2 regions of the Ensifer sp. SL37 genome follow, and region 1 is predicted to be linked to the other one. Evidence: riboswitches for the same ligand, from Rfam matches in the RefSeq annotation. Region 1 holds a riboswitch; the other holds the start of a gene.

Region 1 (5,242 bases):
GCCTGCTGCAGTTGCTGCGCGACCGGCTTGGCCTCGACAAGCTGACTTGCGCCGCTATCGAGCGCGGCGCGCTCGCCCGCTTCCGCCGATAGGCCGGCCGGTGATCACGCCGAGAAGTCCTGGCGCCTAGTAGATTCCGTTTGGGAAGTAGCGCAGGTAGATTTCCTCCAAGCGGCCACTGCGCGACAGCGCCAGCAGCGCGTGATCGATCGCCTGGGTCAGGGCAGCCTCGGACTTGCGGTTCATGATCGTCAGGCCTTCACCGAGGAAGCGCTGCGAGAAGTAGGCGCCATCGACAAGCGTGCAGCAGCCGCCAGCAGCGCTACCCGAGATCCAGAAGGACAGCTGCATGCCGTCGGAAAACACCGCCGGCACATCGCCCTTCTGCAGAGCCGTCAGCATGGCCTCGCGGTCGGGATAGACCTTGGCCTCGATCTTCGGGAAAAACGCCTTGAACATCGCCTCATGCGTGGTTCCGGCGACGACACCGACCGGCTTCCCCTTGAGATCGCTCGGTGCCGAGACTGCTCCCGCCGCCTTGGTGTTGACGGCGAAGCGCGCCGGAAGCCGCATGAAGGCGCGGGAAAAGCCGAAGCGTTGGCGCAGTTCCGGACCGACGGCGATACCGGCGGCCACCGCCTCGCCCTGCCCCTCTTCCAGTGCCGGCAGCAGCTCCGCATAGGTCACGGCCTGGATCTGGCATTTGGCTTCGATGTCGAGCTCGCGGCAGATCTCGCGCACGAGATCGACATGAAATCCCGAAAGCTTGCCGGACTGGTCGATGAAGTTGAACGGCGGAAAATCCACCGTCGTCAAGAAACGCAGGCGCGCCAGGCCCGTGAGATCGGGCTTGGCGATGCGTTCGCGCGCGTCGAACAGCAGCGGCAGATCCTTGGCCTCGGCCGCAAGCGGCGTCGCGATCAAGGATGCGCAAAGGGCGAAAAGGGAAAGAACTTTCATGGGCAGCGGCCGGCACGTCTCATGTGGCAGGGGCGGCCCTTGGAACCGCGGTGATTCATCGAGCGGTAAAGTAACCGGCCGCAGCGCAGCTGACCATAGGCCGCCACGAGAACGCGGTTACACAAGGAACGGGACGAGAAAGAATGGAGCGGGTGATCGGGATCGAACCGACGACATCCAGCTTGGGAAGCTGGCGTTCTACCGCTGAACTACACCCGCGGTGCCTGCGAAATTTCCCGAACCGGGGCGATCTGTCAAGCACCCTTGCGCGGGATCGCGTAAGGGTGCTGCGAAATCCCCTACTCGGCGCGGAAATGCTTCGAGAGCTTCAGGCCCTGCGCCTGGTAGTTGGAGCCGACGCCGAGGCCATAGAGACCATCCGGCCGTTCCAGCATGTGTTCGTAGATCAGGCGGCCGACGATCTGGCCGTGTTCGAGGATGAACGGCACCTCGTGGCTGCGCACTTCGAGCACGGCTCGGCTGCCCGTGCCGCCGGCCGAGGCATGGCCGAAACCCGGATCGAAGAAGCCGGCATAATGCACGCGAAACTCGCCGACCAGCGGATCGAACGGCGTCATCTCGGCCGCATAAAGCGGTGGAACATGCACCGCCTCGCGCGAGACGAGAATGTAGAACTCATCCGGATCGAGGATCAGTTCGTCGCGGCCACGGCTGTAGAGTGGCTCCCAGAAATCGAAGATCGCGTGCTGCGCTTTCTTGTCGACGTCGATGACGGCGGTGTGATGCTTGCCGCGATAGCCGATCAGGCCTTCCGGCCCGGTGCCCTTCAGATCGATCGACAGCGCGATGCCGCCGCCGCTGACGTTCGGCTTGTCGCTCGCCACCAGCACGTCGCTCTCGTGCAGCGCCTGCAGTTCCTGCTCCGACAGGATAGACTGGCCCATGCGGAAGCGGATCTGCGACAGGCGCGAGCCGCGGCGCACGACGATCGGGAAGGTGCGCGGGCTGATTTCGAGATAGAGCGGACCGCTGTAGCCGGCCGGGATCTTGTCGAATTCCTGGGCGCGATCAGTGATGACGCGGGTGAAGATGTCGAGGCGACCGGTCGAGCTTTTCGGGTTGGCCGAGGCCGACATGCCCTCAGGCAGTTCCAGGCTTTCCATCAGCGGCACGATGTAGACGCAGCCCGTTTCCAGCACCGCGCCATCGGTCAGATCGACGACGTGCAGCTTCAGCCGGTCGAGCTTGTCGGCAACGAGGTGAGACGGACCCGGCATGAAGCTTGCGCGGACGCGGAAAGCCTTCGAGCCTAGGCGCAGGTCGAGGCTTGCCGGCTGGATCTGATCGTCATCCAGCGGCTTCTCGCTTTTGAGGCGTCCCGATTCTAACAGCGCGGCGATCGCGCGATCGGCCAAAATCCCAGTGTCGCGGCCCATTGCAGTCCTCTTTTCAGTTGCGAGACAAAACCAAACTCCGGGAATTGACGCAAGCGTACCCTGGCAGTATTGAAGCTTTATCCCGTGGTGATTTGGCCGGTCGGCTTGCAGCCACGTTAAACAAGTAGCTAAAAAGGCCGGGTGTCAAACCGGCCCTTCACGCGGCCGGTTTTTTTGTTTTTGAAAGTGACCGTCACATGAGCAAAAACTGGCGCCCCGCAACGCAACTGGTCCATGGCGGGACCACCCGTTCCCAGCACGGAGAGACCTCCGAGGCGATCTTCCTTACCCAGGGCTTTGTCTACGAGACGTCGGAAGCTGCGGAAGCTCGTTTCAAGGGCGAGACCGAAGGCTTCATCTACGCCCGCTACGGTAGCCCGACCAACGACATGTTTGAAAAGCGCATGTGCATGCTGGAAGGCGCCGAGGATGCGCGCGCCACGGCATCGGGCATGGCTGCCGTCACCGCCGCCATTCTCTGCCAGCTGAAGGCCGGCGACCACATCGTCGCCGCCCGCGCCCTCTTCGGCTCCTGCCGCTGGGTGGTCGAGACGCTGGCGCCGAAATACGGCATCGAGTGCACGCTGGTCGACGGACGCGACCTCGCCAACTGGGAAAAGGCGATCCAGAAGAACACCAAGGTCTTCTTCCTCGAAAGCCCGACCAACCCGACGCTCGAAGTCATCGACATTGCCGGCGTTGCCAAGCTCGCCAACCAGATCGGCGCCAAGGTCGTCGTCGATAACGTCTTTGCGACGCCGCTCTTCCAGAAGCCGCTGGAACTCGGCGCCCATATCGTCGTCTATTCCGCCACCAAGCATATCGACGGTCAGGGCCGTTGCCTCGGCGGTGTCGTGCTTTCCGACAAGGAATGGATCAACGAGCACCTGCACGACTACTTCCGCCACACCGGCCCGGCGATGTCGCCGTTCAACGCCTGGACGCTGCTGAAGGGCATCGAGACGCTGCCGCTACGCGTGCGTCAGCAGACGGAAACGGCCCGCCGCGTGGCCGACTTCCTGGCAGAACAGCCGCAGGTCGCCAAGGTCATCTATCCTGGCCGCAAGGATCATCCGCAGGCCGACATCATCGCCAAGCAGATGACCGGCGGATCGACGCTCGTCGCCTTCGAACTGAAGGGCGGCAAGGATGCAGCCTTCGCGCTGCAGAATGCGCTGGAGATCGTGCGCATCTCCAACAACCTCGGCGACAGCAAGAGCCTGATCACCCATCCGGGAACGACCACGCACAAGAACCTGACCGACGAGGCCCGCGAAGAGCTCGGCATTTCCGCCGGAACCGTGCGCTTCTCGGCCGGCATCGAGGACAGCGACGATGTGGTGGAAGATTTCGCCCGCGCGCTGAAGGCCGTGAAGGCCTGATTTTACGAAGACACGGCCGCCGTGATCAACGGCGGCCGACGCCCCTTGCCGGCCGTCACGAGATGGTTTCCGGCGGCGCGGCGCCAAGGTGCCAGGCACGTTTCACCCGCTCGATCGCGTCAGCACGGCCATCCGTCCCATCATGGGATCGCACAATCTTGCCGTTATTCTTGACGAAACCATCTTGCTGTAGAATACCCTGAAAGACCTGAAGCAAGGTGATGCCCATGTATCGCGCTTTGACCCGCGACATAGAAGTTACGGTGGAGCCGTACTATCTCGAAGAGCAGTCGGATCCCGATGACGGCCGCTATGTCTGGGGCTATCGCATCGTCATCTCAAACCACTCGGACGCGTCCGTGCGGTTGATGACGCGCTACTGGCACATTACCGATGAGAACGGGCAAGTCGACGAGGTCAGCGGTCCGGGCGTCATCGGCGAGCAGCCGCTGCTCAATCCCGGCGATACCTATGAGTATTCGTCCGGATGCCCTCTGGATACGCCCTCAGGCGTCATGTTCGGCCACTACAGCATGGAATCGGAAGGCGGAGAGACCTTCAACGTTGCCATCCCCGCCTTCTCGCTCGATTCACCCGGGCTCGTGCGCACCCTGAACTGAAGCGCGTCCTTCGGACTAGCGTCGCTCTAAATCGCGGCCAGTCGGCCGGAAGCGCCCGCTACTGCGGGCGCACCTCGCTTGCTTCGAAGCGATAGGTCGTCGAGCAGAACTCGCAGGTCACCTTGACTTCGCCATCGTCGATGGTGCTTTCGAGGTCGTCCGTGCTCAGATTGGACAACACCGACTGAAGCTTCTCGCGCGAGCAGCTGCAACGGTCGTAGACCGCCTGCGGTTCGTAGACGCGGACGCCGCGCTCGTGGAACAGGCGATAGAGCAGCCGCTCGGTTCCGACCATCGGATCGGTCAACTCGTCCATGTCGATCGTTTCGACCATCACCTTGGCTTCGGCCCAGAGATCGTCGTCCCCGAACGCGCTTTCACCATCATCGCCATCACCGCCGGAAAGGTCGGGCTGGCGCATGCGTTCCGGCGCTTCCGGCAGGAACTGGGCGACCATGCCGCCGGCGCGCCAGCGATGGCGCGGCTTGCCGTTTTCGTCGCGATCGAGAAGCTCGGCCACGCCAAGGCGCACCTTGGTCGGGATCTGCTCCGACTGCCGGAAATAGACGCCGGCGATTTCTTCCAGCGTCGCTCCGTCGAGCGCAACGATACCCTGGTAACGCTGGGTATGGGCGCCCTGGTCGATGGTGAAGGCGAGCACGCCCTTTCCGAGCAGCTCGTGCGAAAGGGTTCGGCCGTCCTTTTCGGCAGCGGCAAGCGCTTCCTGATCGTAGCGGGCATAGGCGCGCACGCGATCCGGCGTCGAGAAATCAGCGACCACCAGATCGACAGGGCCATCGCCCTGAGTCTGGACGATCAGCTTGCCTTCAAACTTCAGCGAGGTCCCGAGCAACACGGTGAGTACAACGGTTTCAGCAACCAG
Region 2 (5,242 bases), 740 kb from region 1:
TCTCTGCTTTAGGGGAGAAGGCCGTCAGGACGCAATCTCACAGGCGGCGAAGCCGGCCGAAAACGCGGCATTTCCGGGCTTTGCGAAGGGTGTCCAAAAAAATATTCGATTTCTCGTCATTTCCCTGTTGCATTCCAAAATCGCTTAGGCCATATACCGCCCGTCGCCGCAAGACAGCGCCGACGCCACGGTCCACCGACTACCCCCGGACCTTGGATGATGAGCGGGTGTAGCTCAGGGGTAGAGCACAACCTTGCCAAGGTTGGGGTCGGGCGTTCGAATCGCCTCACCCGCTCCAATTTCTCCCAACCACTTCATTTCACAGTCATTTCTGAAATGAAACGGCATTTGCCGTCAGGCATTCCATGCGCAGACAGTGCCGTCCGCACCATGTGGTTCGGACCGCCGAGACGGCTCCTTTTGCATTTTGCCTTTGTTGGTAAAGCCGGTCGCCGTTTCCGCGCTCAGCTCTTCATGAACACATAGTCCGTCTCCTGCCGGCGGATCTCGCCGGGGCGAAGTACCGCGTTCGGGAAGCTGGCGTGGTTGGCCGCATCCGGCCAGATCTGGGTTTCGAGACAGAAGCCGGCAAAGGCGCCGTAACGGCGGCCCTCGAGGCCGGGGACGGGGATGTTCAGCTTTGCGCCGGTATAGAGCTGCACGCCGGGCTCGGTCGTCAGCACTTCCATCGTGACACCCGAATCGATGCTGCGAGCTAGCGCCACCGAATGTTTCGCCATGCGTTCGTTCGAAAGGCAGAAATTATGGTCGTAGGCGATACGCTCGCCTTCGGTCTGGCGGCTGAGCCGCGTCATTTCCCGCAGATCGAAGGCAGTGCCCTCGACCGGGCGGATCTCGCCCGTCGGCACCTGGTGTTCGCTGGTGGGCAGATAGTGGTCGGCGGCGATCATGATGTCGTGGCCGAGGGCGTCGGCGCTGCCGTCGAGATTGAAATAGCTGTGCTGGCAGACATTGGCGAGCGTCGCTCGGTCGGTCTCGCTCTCGTAGACGACGCTCAAGACGCCGCCGGGCTTCAGCTGGTAGGTGCAGGTGACCTTGCAATTGCCGGGATAACCGGCGCGGCCATCCGGGTCGGTAATGGCGAGCGTGATGCTGTCGGGCGTCTGCTTTACGATCGTCCAGTTGCGCTTGCCGATATTGTCGCTGCCGCCGTGCAGATGCGTGACGCCCTTCTCGTTCAGTTCGAGCTGGTAGGCCTCGCCATCGAGCGTGAAGCGGCCGTTGCCGATGCGATTGGCGCAGCGTCCAGGCGTGGCGCCGAGATAGGGCGAGTGGGCGAGGTAGCTTTCGAGATCGGTGAAACCGAGCACAAGCGGCGGCTCATGGCCTTCCAGGCGAAGGTCCTGGATCACCGAGCCCCAGGTCAAGACATGGGCGGTGAGGCCGCCACCGGAGAGCACCACACGATGGACCGGCTCGCCGGATGGCAGGTGGCCGAAGATTTCCGTGTTCTGATGCATATTCACCGCTGGCTCCCACTACAGCGCTGCGCGTCTCCCCAGACGCACAAAGGTCGCCGTACACTTTTGAATTGCTGCATGTTTTGTCCTTGGCTCGGTTAGGATCCAAGGAAACATGCAACGGTGCGATCGCAGCAACCTGCGTCATTTCCAAAGGCACGGCAACCGGAAAATCATACTAAATGCGGCCTGGCGCCGTCTCCGGCCTGAGAGCAAAAACATCCAGCTATTCAAGGTGCTATAGCGACCTCTCGGCAGACATGTCAGCGCGACAGCTGCTTGGTGGCCTCCTGCAGGCCGGCGAGCGTCAAGGGGAACATTCGTCCCTCGAACAGGCCCTTCACCATCGTGATCGACTGGGTATAGCCCCAGTGCTGTTCGGGCACGGGATTGAGCCAGATGGAGCGCGGAAAATGTGCCGTCAGACGAGAGAGCCAGAGGGCGCCCGCCTCGTCGTTCCAGTGCTCGACCGAGCCGCCGGGGTGGCTGACTTCATAGGGGCTCATCGAAGCGTCGCCGACGAAGATGGCGCGATAGTCCCCGCCGTAGGTGCGCAGCACTTCCGTCGTACGGGTAATGTCGACACGGCGGCGGCGATTGTCCTTCCACAGGCCCTCGTAGACGCAATTGTGGAAGTAGAAATGCTCCATATGGCGGAACTCGCTGCGAGCCGCTGAAAACAACTCCTCGACGATGCGGATATGATCGTCCATCGATCCGCCGATATCGAAGAACATCAGAAGCTTCACCGCATTGCGGCGTTCCGGCCTCGTCACCACGTCGAGATAGCCGTGTTCGGCGGTGGCGCGGATCGTGCCGGAGAGGTCGAGTTCGTCGGCGGCACCCTGGCGCACCCAGCGCCGGAGCCGCTTCAGGGCCACTTTGATGTTGCGCGTGCCGAGCTCGATCGTGTCGTCATAATCCTTGAACTCGCGCCGGTCCCAAACCTTGACGGCGCGGCGGTGGCGCGACTGGTCCTGGCCGATCCGCACACCCTCGGGATTGTAGCCATAGGCGCCGAAGGGCGAGGTGCCGGCGGTACCGATCCATTTTGAGCCGCCCTGATGGCGGCCCTTTTGCTCCTGCAGCCGCTGGCGCAAGGTCTCCATCAGCTTGTCGAAGCCGCCGAGTGCCTCGGTCAGGCGTTTTTCTTCCTCGCTCAGATGCTTCTCTGCGAGCTTGCGCAGCCAATCCTCGGGGATGACGGCCTCTTCGCTCGCTTCCATCGGGTTGACTGCTTCGAGACCCGAAAAGCAGTGCTGGAACACCCGGTCGAAGCGGTCGATATGGCGTTCGTCCTTCACCAGTGCCGTGCGCGCCAGATAGTAGAAGGCTTCGACGTCGAAGGTGGCGATGCCCGCCTCCATCCCCTCGATCAAGGACAGGAATTCCCGGAGCGTGACCGGGACCTTCGCTGCCTTGAGTTCGAGGAAGAAGGGAATGAACATCTGACCTCAGCTTTTCCCGGTGCCGATCTCCGCGAGATCGTAGGGCGTCGTCTGGTACATCTCGTTGATCCAGTTACCGAAGAAGAGATGCGCATGGCTGCGCCAGCGGTTCTGCGGCGGCAGGGTCGAATCGTTGTGCGGGAAATAGTCGTGCGGCATCTTGATCGGCACGCCCGCATCCACGTCGCGGAAGTATTCGTCCGACAGCGAGGTCGAATCATACTCCACGTGGTTGAACATGTAGAGCCGGTTGCCCTTTTTCTCGTGCACGAGGCAGACGCCCATCTCCTTCGATTCCATCAGAATTTCGAGGCTCGGCACCTTGTCGATGTCGGCGCGGCGCACTTCGGTCCAGCGCGAAACGGGGACGGCGAAATCGTCGGAGAAGCCGTTGAGGTAGACGGAGGAGCGGTTGAGGTTCTGGTGGCGGTAGACGCCGAAGGCTTTTTCCTTCAGCGGATACTTCGGCACGTTGTGGAAGTGATAGATCGCCGCCATCGCGCCCCAGCAGACGTTGAGCGTCGAATGCACGTTGGTCTCGGTCCAGTCGAGGATACGCTTCAGCTCGTCCCAATAGGTGACGTCTTCGTATTCGAGCGTCTCGACCGGGGCGCCGGTGATGATGAAACCGTCGAACTTGCGGCCCTGCACTTCTTCCCAGGTCTCGTAGAAGGAGAGCAGGTGATCTTCCGAGGTGTTCTTGGCGCGGTGAGCGCCGATGCGCACCAGCGACAGTTCCACCTGCAGCGGCGAAGCGCCGATCAGGCGCGCCATCTGGATCTCTGTCTTGATCTTGTTCGGCATGAGGTTCAGGAGCCCGATCTGGAGCGGGCGGATATCCTGACGGATCGCCACGGTCTCGGTCATCACCCGCACGCCCTCATGCGCGAGGGTTTCGAAGGCGGGCAGCGTATCGGGAATCTTGATGGGCATGGGCTTCCACTCGATCAATACAAAAAAACCGGCGGCGATTGATCGCGACCGGTCCTCGGAAATCCAACTTTCCTCGGCCCTTTAGCGACTTGTTTAACGTGGCTGCAAGCCGGCCGGCCAAATCACCACGGAGAATTTGATAGCGCGAGTGGGCCGCGGGGGTCAAGAAAAACGATTCGCGTAGGGGGCGGCTGCCCCTCATCCCGCTGCCGCGACCCCCGCTGGCGGGGAGAAGCGGCCTTGCCGCACCCGATCGTTCCACGAGCTAAGCTCAGTGGCCGTTCGGCCCATCTTGGTAGCCGGGTTCGCTGTCGGCACGTCTCGGCTTGGGGGCAGCCGTCGTCCTCGTCCCCTCTCCCCGCCCGCGGGGAGAGGGTCAGGGTGAGGGGGGAGCCTGCAGCAAGCTTAGAGCATCCCGCATGCCATAACCCAGCCGGCGGTCAGCCTGATCGATACCGAGCCAGAAGAAACGAAAGCGGATCGGGTCACCGCCGCCAAAGGGCGTCATTTCCTGATGTATCCAGGTCTGCCGTTGCTCGCCGGCAAGGGCGATGTGGAAGTAGTGCCGCCGATGACAGATCGTCCTGCCGTCCTTCGGGTAGTGGTAGTCCTGCGTGACGAGATGGGTGAGTGCTTCCGGCGGCGTCAGCCCGGTTTCCTCGATGAATTCCCGCTGAGCCGATGTCTCCGGGCTTTCGCCTGGTTCCATCGTACCGCCGGGTACCTGCAGCTCGATGTCTGGGAAATCCGGCTCGTCGAAGACCAGCAGGCGGTTCTGCCACGTGGCGTAGATCAGGACCTTGTGCGCGTCCGGCCTCATCCGTCGCGGCGGGCCATGAAGGCGAGGCGCTCGAAGAGGTGCACGTCTTGTTCGTTCTTCAGGAGCGCACCATGCAGCTTCGGCAACATGGTCTTGGCATCGGCCCTGAGGTCGGCCGGATCGACCTCGTCGGCGACGAGCAGGCGGATCCAGTCGAGCGCCTCTGACGTGGAGGGCTTCTTCTTCAGCCCCGGCACCTGGCGGATGTCGTAGAAGGCGGCGAGCGCCGCCGAAAGCAGCGTCTTGCGGATGCCGGGATAATGCACCTCGACGATGCGGGCGAGCGTGTCTGCATCGGGGAAGCGGATATAGTGGAAGAAGCAGCGGCGCAGAAACGCGTCCGGCAGCTCCTTCTCGTTGTTGGAGGTGATGATGACGATCGGCCGGTGACGCGCGCCGATCATCTCGCCGGTCTCGTAGACATGGAATTCCATGCGGTCGAGCTCCTGCAACAGGTCGTTCGGAAACTCGATGTCGGCCTTGTCTATCTCGTCGATCAGAAGCACCACGCGGCGATCGGCCTCGAAGGCCTGCCAGAGCTTGCCCTTGCGGATATAGTT

The links. A riboswitch is a leader RNA that binds a small molecule or an ion and turns the genes downstream of it on or off. The one in region 1 is predicted to bind S-adenosylmethionine.
Region 2: another riboswitch for S-adenosylmethionine. It lies ahead of metA (homoserine O-acetyltransferase MetA); the one in region 1 lies ahead of OVA00_RS16750 (O-succinylhomoserine sulfhydrylase).

Annotation. Positions count from the first base shown of each region.
Region 1 is NZ_JAPPRN010000006.1:946,976-952,217, forward strand. Features, by position in the region: gene OVA00_RS16730 (tellurite resistance TerB family protein) at 1-92, shown strand, start outside; gene OVA00_RS16735 (transporter substrate-binding domain-containing protein) at 127-960, opposite strand; tRNA gene OVA00_RS16740 (tRNA-Gly) at 1,105-1,179, opposite strand; gene OVA00_RS16745 (2'-deoxycytidine 5'-triphosphate deaminase) at 1,260-2,357, opposite strand; SAM riboswitch at 2,432-2,510, shown strand; gene OVA00_RS16750 (O-succinylhomoserine sulfhydrylase) at 2,555-3,739, shown strand; gene OVA00_RS16755 (hypothetical protein) at 3,795-3,968, opposite strand; gene apaG (Co2+/Mg2+ efflux protein ApaG) at 3,967-4,359, shown strand; gene OVA00_RS16765 (Hsp33 family molecular chaperone) at 4,418-5,242, opposite strand, start outside.
Region 2 is NZ_JAPPRN010000006.1:1,684,711-1,689,952, forward strand. Features, by position in the region: tRNA gene OVA00_RS20240 (tRNA-Gly) at 224-298, shown strand; gene OVA00_RS20245 (aldose epimerase family protein) at 465-1,481, opposite strand; gene OVA00_RS20250 (vWA domain-containing protein) at 1,745-2,929, opposite strand; gene metA (homoserine O-acetyltransferase MetA) at 2,936-3,862, opposite strand; SAM riboswitch at 3,924-4,001, opposite strand; gene OVA00_RS20260 (NUDIX hydrolase) at 4,239-4,682, opposite strand; gene OVA00_RS20265 (AAA family ATPase) at 4,679-5,242, opposite strand, start outside.